DNA from 2 places in the Anaerotruncus sp. 1XD42-93 genome. Region 2 is predicted to be linked to the other one. Evidence: predicted binding sites of a transcription regulator. Region 2 holds the regulator's gene; the other holds the start of a gene.
What was found. Region 2 encodes HrcA, which represses chaperone genes, less so after heat shock. Its sites were predicted from a motif close to TGTTAGCACTCNNNNNNNNNGAGTGCTAACA; they were not measured.
Positions count from the first base shown of each region.

Region 1 (5,368 bases), on a different contig from region 2:
TGTCCGAAAAAATCCCTCCATTAACCAGTCTCCTTCGATATCAGAATCATACCATCCACCTCCCGGAAAGTCAATCGGAAAGGCGCTTGGAAACGAGTTCGAGCGCTCTGTGATACGGTGGGTGAAGGGGGCGGCGCATTCCTACGGAAGTTCCTACCGCTGTTAAGCAACCCTCTGCGATCGTACTGTCGCAGGCTGACGATGATTCTTTTCAGCGTTTCTGATGATAGGATGATAGGCTATTTATATGCAGAGAATGGAGATAGTCATGTCATTTTTTATTGGCTATACGGCTAATCGGCAATCGGCACAGCAGAAAATCCCATATCAATTCAAAGTGAAATGTGCGTTGTTTTCTTTTTCATAAACTACTTGACAAACTATATTATACATCATATAATATGGGTAAAGACAATGATATACATTGTATAATATTATTTATAGGAGTGGTTGCATGGTTTTTCAGCTTGGCTCGGCATTGCTCGACGCCTGCGTACTTGCAACGCTCAACCGGGGAGATGCTTACGGCTATGTCCTGACCCAGACAGTCAAATCGGTTGTCGAGGTTTCGGAGTCGACGCTCTATCCGGTTTTGCGCAGGCTGCAAAAGGACGGTGCGCTGACCGTTTATGATGAACCGTTCAATGGGCGGAACAGGCGATACTACCGCCTGACCGACATTGGCAGGGAACGATTGGCGCGGTATGTTTCGGAATGGGAAACATTCCAGGAGGGCGTGGACAAACTGCTTTTAGGGGGTATCGGGGATGACCAGGAATGAATTTATGTTTCAGCTGCGTACCAAACTCAAACGGCTGCCGCAGAGCGATGCAGAGGATGCAATCGCCTATTATCAAGGCTACTTTGACGATGCCGGTCCGGAAAACGAACAGGAGGTGATCGAGGAGCTGGGTTCTCCGTCCGAGGTAGCGGGCAAGATCATCCGGGAGTTTGCGTTCAAACAGCTCGAAAACCAGCCGGACAGCAAAAAAGGAATGGGGACCATCGGCTGGGTGGTGCTGATCGTCCTTGCGTCGCCAATCGCCCTGCCGGTTGGGATCGCGATCCTGGCTGTATTTTTCGCGGTTATTGTCTCGGTGCTTGGGATTCTCCTTGGGTTGGGGGCCGCCGGGCTGGTGGCTGCGGCAGTGGGTATATTTTCCGCGGTCGTGGGGATGACGAGCCTTGTATCCGACCCGGCCAGCACGCTTTATTATGTGGGCAGGGGGATGATTGCGCTGGGTTTCGGCGCGGCAATCCTCTGGGTGGCCTGCTGGCTGGCACGTATGGCGGTAGTCGGGATTTCCCGCCTGACGGCAAAATGGATGAAACGGAGGTCTGACAAATGAAAAAGTCGGTAAAAGTATTTTGGAGCATGTGCTGTGCGCTGGTGGTGATGGGCGGCGTTTTTACACTGGCGGGGCTCCTGCTGGGGATGGACGTTCGCGCAGTTTCCGAGACGTTCCATATTGATGAACAGAACCTGGAAGCGTTCCAGGAGATCGACATCGCGGTGATAACGGCGGATATTGAGGTTGTCTATTCCGACCACTACGGGCTGAAAGCCGACCTGAAGGGGAAAGGGCGCGGCAGCGCGGCCAGGACATCGTGGTCTGTGTCGGGCGGAGAGCTGAAGCTGAAAGAAAAAGATAGAAAGACCGGGTTCAAAGATTTCATGGGTGCCGTTACAAACCAGAAGATGGACTGGGAAGGGAAAGTGACCGTCTATCTGCCGCAGGGCGCCGCGCTCGAACAGGCTGTTTTTTCGGTGGTCGATGGGGATATGAATGCAGAGAAGCTGGAGGCGGGGAAGTTTTCCCATGCGTCTGTTTCGGGAGACCTGCATCTGAAAAACTGCCGGTTCGATTCCTTTGAATTTAATACGGTCAGCGGGAGGGCCGACGTGGAGGACTCGAACCTCGGGTATGCCGAGATTGCAGGGGTTTCCAGCGATTTGAACCTGCTGCGGGTGACAACGTCAGAGCTGTCCTGCGATGCGGTTGACGGGGACCTGAAGTTTGTGGGGAAACCGCTCGGGAAAACGAGCATCACCTCGATGTCCGGGGATGTGATATTTGAAATTGACGGGCAGCGGCAGGACTATGAGATTGAACAGGCGGCTTCGTGGGAGGGGCTGTCACGGGTGAAGATCATCGACGGGTCAGGCGGCGAGGAGCAGAGCCAACCCGGCAAGCCCAACCGGATCGAAATTTCGGCAATGAGCGGGGAGGCTGTGATTACATTCCGGTAATTTGTTCACAAATTATACTTGATTTTCTCAACAGGTTGTATTATAGTATAGTTAGCACTCGGAATAAATGAGTGCTAACTATTTTGTTTTTTTAAACATTGAGAATAAAGGATGGATTGTTTTATGCAGACAAAGCAGTTTCAGGCGGAATCCAAACGCCTGCTCGACCTGATGATCAACTCGATCTACACCCATCGGGAAATCTTCCTGCGCGAGCTGATCTCCAACGCGTCCGACGCGATCGACAAGCTCTATTACCATTCGCTGTCGGACGGTACGACCGGCCTCTCCCGCGCGGATTTCGCGATCAGCCTCGCGGTGGACAAGGACGCCCGCACCCTGAAGATCACCGACAACGGCTGCGGCATGACCGCTGAGGAGCTGGAGAGCAATCTCGGCACCATTGCCAAGAGTGGTTCGCTGGCGTTCAAGCAGGAGAACGAGAAAAACGATGAGATCGACGTAATCGGGCAGTTCGGCGTCGGGTTTTATTCGGCGTTTATGGTCGCATCCTGTGTCACCGTGGTGAGCAAGCCGTTTGGTTCGGAACAGGCGTTCCGCTGGCAGTCGTACGGCGCGGATGGCTACACGATCGAGGAATGTGAGAAGGAAGGGCATGGCACCGAGATTACGCTGGTCATCAAGGAGAACGAGGGCGAGGAGAGCTATGACGAGTTTCTCGAGCCGCATCGGATTTCGGGCATCGTGAAAAAATACTCCGACTATATCCGCTACCCGATTCGGATGGATATGCCTGCAACCCGCGTCAAGGAGGGCAGCCCGGAGGACAAGCCCGAGTATGAACAGTATACGGTGAACGAGACGCTTAACAGCATGGTGCCGATTTGGAAGAAGAGCAAATCCGAGGTCACCGATGAGGATTACAACAATTTCTATAAGGACAAATTCTTTGATTATCAGGACCCGGTGCGGGTGATCCACAGCAGCACCGAGGGCGCAGCGACCTATAACGCACTGCTGTTCATCCCGGCCCGCGCGCCTTATAACTACTACAGCCGCGAGTATGAAAAAGGGCTCCAGCTCTATGCCTCCGGCGTGCTGATTATGGAGAAGTGCGCGGACCTGCTGCCTGACTGTTTCAGCTTTGTGAAGGGTTTGGTCGATTCGCAGGACCTGAGCCTCAACATCTCCCGTGAGATGCTCCAGCACGACCGCCAGCTCAAGATCATTGCGGGGCGTCTGGAAAAGAAAATCCACTCCGAACTGCTCACGATGCTTAACAATGAGCGGGAAAAATACGAGGAACTGTTCAAAAATTTTGGTCTGCAGCTCAAATATGGCGTCTATAACGAGTTCGGCGCGAAGAAGGACCTGCTTTCCGACCTTCTGCTCTTCTGTTCGAGCAAGGAGAAAAAGCTGGTTTCACTCTCCGAGTATACCGACCGGATGGGCGAGGGACAGAAGTACATCTATTATGCCTGCGGCGAAACAGTGGAAAGAATCGACCGCCTGCCCCAGACCGAGCGGATCAAGGACAACGGCTTTGAAATCCTCTACTTGACCGATGATGTGGACGAGTTTGCGCTCAAGATGTTGCGGGAATTTGGCGGCAAGGAGTTTCGCTCGGTTTCAGACAGTGATCTCGGGCTGGAGAGCGAGCAGGAGAAAGAGGAGACCAAAAAGCAGAATGAGGACAACAAAGAGCTGCTTGACTTCCTCAGGGAGTCGCTCGACGGTAAGGTGAAGGAGGTCCGGGTTTCGGACCGGCTCAAGTCCCATCCGGTCTGCCTGAGCAGCGGCGGGGAGATCACCCTTGAGATGGAGAAGGTACTCAACTCGATGCCCGGGTCGGAAGGACAGGTCAAGGCAGATCGTGTCCTGGAGCTGAACCCGTCCCACCCGGTGTTTACAACCCTCCAGAAGCTCTATGCCGAGGATAAGGATAGGGTGAAGGCATATGCGGGTCTGCTTTATGCACAGGCAGTGTTGATTGAGGGGATGTCGCTCGAAGATCCGGTTGCATTTTCTAATGCAGTTTGTGACCTGATGTCCAAAGAATAACAGGATATTTTGGGTCGGCAGATGGTCCCTGGGATAAAAGTGGACTATTTGTCGGCCCTCTTTTTGTGGAATATCACCTTTTTTATCATTTGCTGCAAAGAATCTGTGTCGACTGCTTGCAGGAACTGCATATTTTGTGGTATCTTAATACATGGGTACGTGGGATTGTGGCTACCCTGCGCCTGATGTTTTTAAAAAAATAATTGTTTTTAAAATATTTTATAAGTATTGGAAGTTGGGCAGCGGATTTCAGGTATTCCCCAAAAGGGCAACAGCGCAATAGCAATGTATGGTTCATCCAAATTGGTTTTCGTTTCGTTCCAGTTTATATTTTGATATAGAAGGAAGGGAATCCCATTTGCAGCACATGCAGAAGCAGAAAATCCTGATTGTGGACGACTCCGAGATGAATCGTTCGATTCTGGCGGATATGCTGGGAGAGGAATACGAGATATTGGAGGCGGAAGACGGCGTACAGGCGATAGCAGCCCTTCAGAAGCATGGAATGGATCTGTCGCTTGTTCTGCTCGACATCGTGATGCCCGAGATGGACGGATTCGGGGTGCTGTCGGTTATGAACAAGCGTCACTGGATCGAGGAAATTCCTGTGATTATCATTTCTTCGGAAACCCGCTCCTCCCACATGGAGCGGGCGTTCGAGATGGGTGTCACCGATTTTATCAGCCGTCCGTTCGATGCGCTGATCGTCCACCGCCGGGTGGTCAACACCATCCTGCTCTATGCCAAGCAGAAAAAACTGGTGGGTCTGGTGGCAGATCAGATTTATGAAAAAGAGCAGCGCAGCAACCTGATGATTGATATTCTCAGCCAGATCGTAGAGTTCCGAAATGGGGAGAGCGGGCTTCATGTCCGCCATGTTCATATTCTATCCGAGCTGATGCTCAAAGAGCTGATGCAGATGTCTGACCGCTATAAGCTTTCCCGGGCGGATATCTCACTCATCAGCACTGCCTCGGCGCTGCACGACATTGGGAAGATTGCGATTGACGAGGCGATCCTCAATAAGCCAGGCAGGCTGACGCCCGAGGAGTTCGAGGTGATGAAAACCCATTCAATGATTGGCGCGAACATGCT
Region 1 is NZ_QZEG01000037.1:20,321-25,688, forward strand. It holds gene D5269_RS12390 (sodium:alanine symporter family protein) at 1-21, opposite strand, end outside; gene D5269_RS12395 (PadR family transcriptional regulator) at 455-781, shown strand; gene D5269_RS12400 (DUF1700 domain-containing protein) at 768-1,349, shown strand; gene D5269_RS12405 (DUF4097 family beta strand repeat-containing protein) at 1,346-2,251, shown strand; gene htpG (molecular chaperone HtpG) at 2,375-4,273, shown strand; gene D5269_RS12415 (diguanylate cyclase) at 4,641-5,368, shown strand, end outside.
Region 1: a site for HrcA is predicted at 2,301-2,331, ahead of htpG (molecular chaperone HtpG). Genes of this name have one in related genera too.

Region 2 (5,368 bases):
CTCCAGAAACAAAGAGGATGCAGGCCCGACCAACAACTGGGAAGACCCGCAGGTCATGTATGAAAAGCTCAAAAAGCTGTATGACGGCTGTATGCAGGGCCGCACCATGTATGTCATCCCCTACTGCATGGGTCCGATCGGTTCCCCGTTCTCCAAAGTCGGCGTTGAGCTGACCGACTCTACCTATGTCGTTCTGAACATGGACATCATGACCCGTATGGGACAGGCCGCTTTTGATCAGCTGGGCGATGAGTCCAACGATTTTGTCCGCGGCCTGCACTCCAAGGCGAAACTCGAGGAGGAGAACCGGTATATCGTCCACTTCCCCGAGGACAACGCGATCTGGTCGATCAACTCGGGCTACGGCGGCAACGTCCTGCTCGGCAAAAAGTGCTTTGCGCTGCGCATTGCTTCCTATCAGGCGAAGATGGAAGGCTGGATGGCAGAGCATATGCTGATCCTCGGCCTTGAGAATCCGCAGGGCGAGATCAAATATGTCTGTGCAGCGTTCCCGTCCGCGTGCGGCAAGACCAACCTGGCGATGCTGATTCCGCCCAAGAAGTTCCTCGAAGCAGGATACAAGGTCTGGACAGTCGGCGATGACATCGCATGGCTGCGGATCGGTCCGGACGGGCGCCTCTGGGCGATCAACCCCGAGAACGGTTTCTTCGGTGTTGCACCGGGTACCAACGTCAAGTCCAATCCGAACGCGCTTGAGTCCACCAGAAAGAACACCATTTTCACCAACGTGGTTCACAATCTGGACGACAACACGGTCTGGTGGGAGGGTCTGGACAAGAATCCGCCTAAGAACGCGGTCGACTGGATGGGCAACAAGTGGGATTGCACCGATGGTTCCAAGGGTGCGCATCCCAACTCCCGTTTCACCGCACCGGCGGTCAACTGCCCCTGCATCTCCTCTGAGTTTGCAAATCCGCAGGGCGTGCCGGTTTCCGCGATCATCTTCGGCGGACGCCGCGCCAAGACCGCTCCGCTGGTCTACCAGTCCCGTGACTGGCAGCATGGTGTGTTTGTAGGCTCGACAATGGCTTCCGAGACCACCGCTGCCGCGGCTGGTGCGGTCGGCGTTGTCCGCCGCGACCCGATGGCAATGCTGCCGTTCTGCGGCTACCATATGGGCGACTATTTTGCACACTGGCTCGAGATGGGTAAAAAACTGGGTGACAAAGCGCCGAAGATCTTTAACGTCAACTGGTTCCGCACCGATGATGAGGGTCACTTCATCTGGCCGGGATTTGGCGACAACATGCGTGTGCTCAACTGGATCGTTGACCGCTGCGAAGGCAAGGCCGATGCAGTGGAGACCCCGATCGGCTACGAGCCGAAGCCGGAGGATATCGACACCGAAGGGCTTGACATTGATCTCGATACCCTCAAGGGCCTGCTGAATGTCGACAAAGACCTCTGGAAAGAGGAAGCAAAGGGCATCCACGAGTTCTACGCGAAGTTTGGCGACAAGCTGCCCAAGGAGCTCGAGGCTGAGTTGGCAAATCTGGAAGCCAACCTGAACAAATAAATGATGCGGGTGTATCGTGCAAACCCGTGGCGCGGGGTCACTGCGATTGCGCTGGTTGCTGCGGCAGCGGCGATTTCGGTGGTCTACGGGGTTATGGCAGTATTGGTTCTCAATCCGCGCCAGCATTGAATGGAACAGGCGGCCGCTGTTGCGGCCGCCTGTTTTGACTGTTGGGAAAATCTACAGGGGCCCGCTGCCTGGCGGCACAGATGTCAGCCGGCAGCTCATGGGGCGCCTCTTTGAGAAAGGGGACAATCCTTATGCATATCCAAAAAGTAAAGATTGGAGAAAGTACCAGCCGGCAGGGGAATCGGCTTATAGAGCTGCCTTTTCTGATCCTGCTCCTCTTTTTGCCTCTTGCCGAGCTTTATCAGAGCCGAATCCAACTGTCTGCATTCACAACCTCCCTGTCCTTTCAGATGATCGGTATGATGCACCTCGTTTCCCCGCTCCTCTTCCGATTTGGATACCTGTTTTTAGCGGTTGCAAAGGTTCGGTCTTTCCGAAAGAGCCGGTTGGCCCTGACGGCCCTGCTGCTGGCGTTTCTCTCCGCGGCGCTCTGGAACGCTCTTTCTCCGCTGCCGCTGGACTTCCAGATTTCAAGGCCGAATCAGCTTCCTGTCCTGCTCTGCAACTGGGCCTTTTACTGCTACCTGTTTGTCCATTTTTTCAGGGCAGATCCATAAGCGTGCTTGCTGACTATGGAATGCAAAATGAAACAGGCGCATCCAACAGGTCGGTGTGGCCTGTGGGTGCGCCTGACTGTGTATTGGGTTTCGGGTTGCCCGGTCAGAATCCTGGACCGGGCACTGTCCCCACTTATTCCGCCCAACGGTCGATCTGTTTCAGGAAATGGGGGTCCTCGGTCACGACCCGGACCGGTTTGTTATAGTCGAGCGCCATCAGCCCGAGGATCGACTTCGCGTCCGCGATTTTCCCTTCGACTGTGTGCACACCGATGTCCTCCACAGACTGCATCGCCAGATACATGAACTGGCGCAGGTCTTCTGCGGAATGGAGCACAATCTCTTTTACCATGGATAAAACTCTCCTTTCAAAAAGGGTTTTGCTTGCTTTCTTTCCTACGCCTCTATTAAACTACAAATTTTTCTAAAAGTCAATATATACAATTTGATTTTTTTTGTTTATACATATTCACTATAATTAGCACTCGATATAATTGACTGCTAAAAAATATGTAAACATTTCGTGAAGGGTATTGACTTCTGCAAAAAATATGGTACATTATAGTTGTTAGCAATCAATTTACATGAGTGCTAAAGCCTGATGGAAAGGTGACAGCGATGAAGCTGGATATTCGAAAACTGAAGATTCTGACTGCGATTGTAGAGACATATATCGACACCGGCGAGCCGGTCAGCTCGAAAATACTGGCGCAGCAGCTCGGTTTTTCGGTATCGTCCGCTACGATCCGCAACGATATGGCGGCCCTTTTCGAGATGGGCCTTCTGGAACAGCCCCATACCTCGGCGGGGCGGGTTCCCTCCCACCTTGGCTACCGGGTATATGTTGACCAGCTGATGCACTGCAAGCCGCTTTCGGAGGAGGAGCGCCGGGAGATCGACGCACTTTTCAATGTGCGCGATCCTGATCCCGACAAGCTCCTTGAGGATGCGGCGCAGGCGCTCGCGGACTACACCAACTGCGCGACCGTCTCAACGACCATCACCCCAAAGACCGTTCTGGTCAAGCGGGTGGAGATCGTCCCGGCGGGCACGCGGACGGTTGTTGTCCTGGTGATCGCCACCAATGGGGTCATCAAGAACAAGGTCTGCCGGGTCGATTTCCGGGTGACTGGCGAGATCGTCGAGTTCCTCAACCAGTTTGCCAACGGGCGGCTGGTCGGCAGGTCGGTTAACGACATCTCCCAGTGGTATATCAACTCGATCTCGGTCACGCTCGGGGATTACTCCCAGCTCTTTATCCCGGTGCTTGCCACCATCTATGAGCTTTGCCGGGAGATCAACGACGGGCAGTTCTACACCTCGGGCGGCGCAAACCTGCTCAACTACAAGGAGCTGGCGGACATTGCCCGGGACCTGTTAAGCGCGATGGCAAACCGCGAACAGCTGCTTGGTGTGATCGGCTCCAAAAGTGACGCGGTGTTCATCACGATCGGCAAGGAGAACAACCAGAGCGAACTGACCGATACCTCGGTGGTGGTTACCAAATACCGGATTGGGGAGCAGAATTCGGGTGCGATCGGGGTGATCGGGCCGGTGCGGATGGACTATGCAAAATTGATCCCACATCTGGAATATTTTTCGCAGACACTAGGTAAATTATTGGCGGAGACGTTTGAACAGGAGAACTGATCCATCATTTGGATAGAGACAAAACCGTCCGGAAAGGAAGCGAGCAGATTGTCCCAGGAAAACAAACACGAAAAGCTGGACCCGGAGCAGGAACAGACTGTTTTGGACCAGGAGGAAGCGCAGAAAGCGCAGCCGGAGCCGACGGGGGAGCCCAAACCGGAGGAGCCGAAGCCCGAAAAGACCGAACCCCAACTGTTGCAGGAAAAGGTGGACGAACTCAACGACCGGCTTCTGCGTACGATGGCGGAGTACGACAACTTCCGCAAACGCAGCCAGAAGGAAAAGGAGGCCATCTACCCGCAGGCAACTGCGGCGGCGGTGGCGCAGTTTGTCCCGATCCTGGATACCTTCGACCGCGCCCTCTCTGCCCCCTGTGCGGACGAGGAGTTCAAAAAGGGGGTCGAGATGATCCTCCAGAACTTCAAGGATGTGCTGGCCAAGATGGGCGTCGAGGAGTTTGGCGCACCGGGTGAGCAGTTTGACCCGGAATGCCACAATGCGGTGATGCATATTGAGGACGAATCGTTTGCTGAAAACAGCATCGTCGAGGTGTTCCAGAAGGGTTACCGGATCGGCGACCGGGTGGTCCGTCACGCAATGGTCAAGGTTGCAAACTGAACAGGGACAGATTCTAAATGTTGCAGATTATTATTTCGAAATAAATGGAGGACTGAATCATGGGAAAAATCATTGGTATCGACTTAGGTACAACAAATAGCTGTGTATCCGTCATCGAGGCCGGCGAGCCGGTCGTCATCGCAAACGCTGAGGGCGCGCGGACAACCCCTTCGGTTGTCGCGTTCTCCAAAACCGGCGAGCGGATGGTCGGGCAGGTCGCAAAACGTCAGGCGATCACCAACCCGGACCGCACCATCTCCTCGATCAAACGCCATATGGGCACCGATTATAAGGTCTCCATCGACGGCAAGAGCTACACCCCGCAGGAGATCTCCGCAATGGTCCTGCAAAAGCTCCGCGACGACGCGGAAGCCTATCTCGGCGAAAAGGTCACCGAAGCGGTCATCACCGTCCCGGCATACTTCTCGGATGCACAGCGTCAGGCGACCAAGGACGCGGGCAAGATCGCTGGGCTGGATGTCAAACGCATCATCAACGAGCCGACCGCGGCAGCGCTGGCATATGGCGTTGACAAGGAAGAGGATCAGAAGATCATGGTCTACGACCTCGGCGGCGGTACCTTCGATGTTTCGATCATCGAGATGGGCGACGGTGTACAGGAGGTTCTCGCGACCAACGGCGACACCCGTCTGGGCGGCGACGACTTTGACGAGCGGGTCATCAACTACCTCGCGGACGAGTTCAAGCGGGAAAACGGCATCGACCTGCGCAACGATAAGATGGCTATGCAGCGCCTGAAAGAGGCGGCGGAGAAAGCCAAGATTGAGCTCTCCGGCATGACAACCGCGAATGTCAACCTGCCGTTCATCACCGCCGACGCAACTGGTCCGAAGCATCTCGATGTGACCATCTCCCG
Region 2 is NZ_QZEG01000004.1:10,928-16,295, forward strand. It holds gene D5269_RS02470 (phosphoenolpyruvate carboxykinase (GTP)) at 1-1,537, shown strand, start outside; gene D5269_RS18845 (hypothetical protein) at 1,538-1,666, shown strand; gene D5269_RS02475 (hypothetical protein) at 1,798-2,223, shown strand; gene D5269_RS02480 (HPr family phosphocarrier protein) at 2,357-2,575, opposite strand; gene hrcA (heat-inducible transcriptional repressor HrcA) at 2,842-3,873, shown strand; gene grpE (nucleotide exchange factor GrpE) at 3,922-4,491, shown strand; gene dnaK (molecular chaperone DnaK) at 4,551-5,368, shown strand, end outside.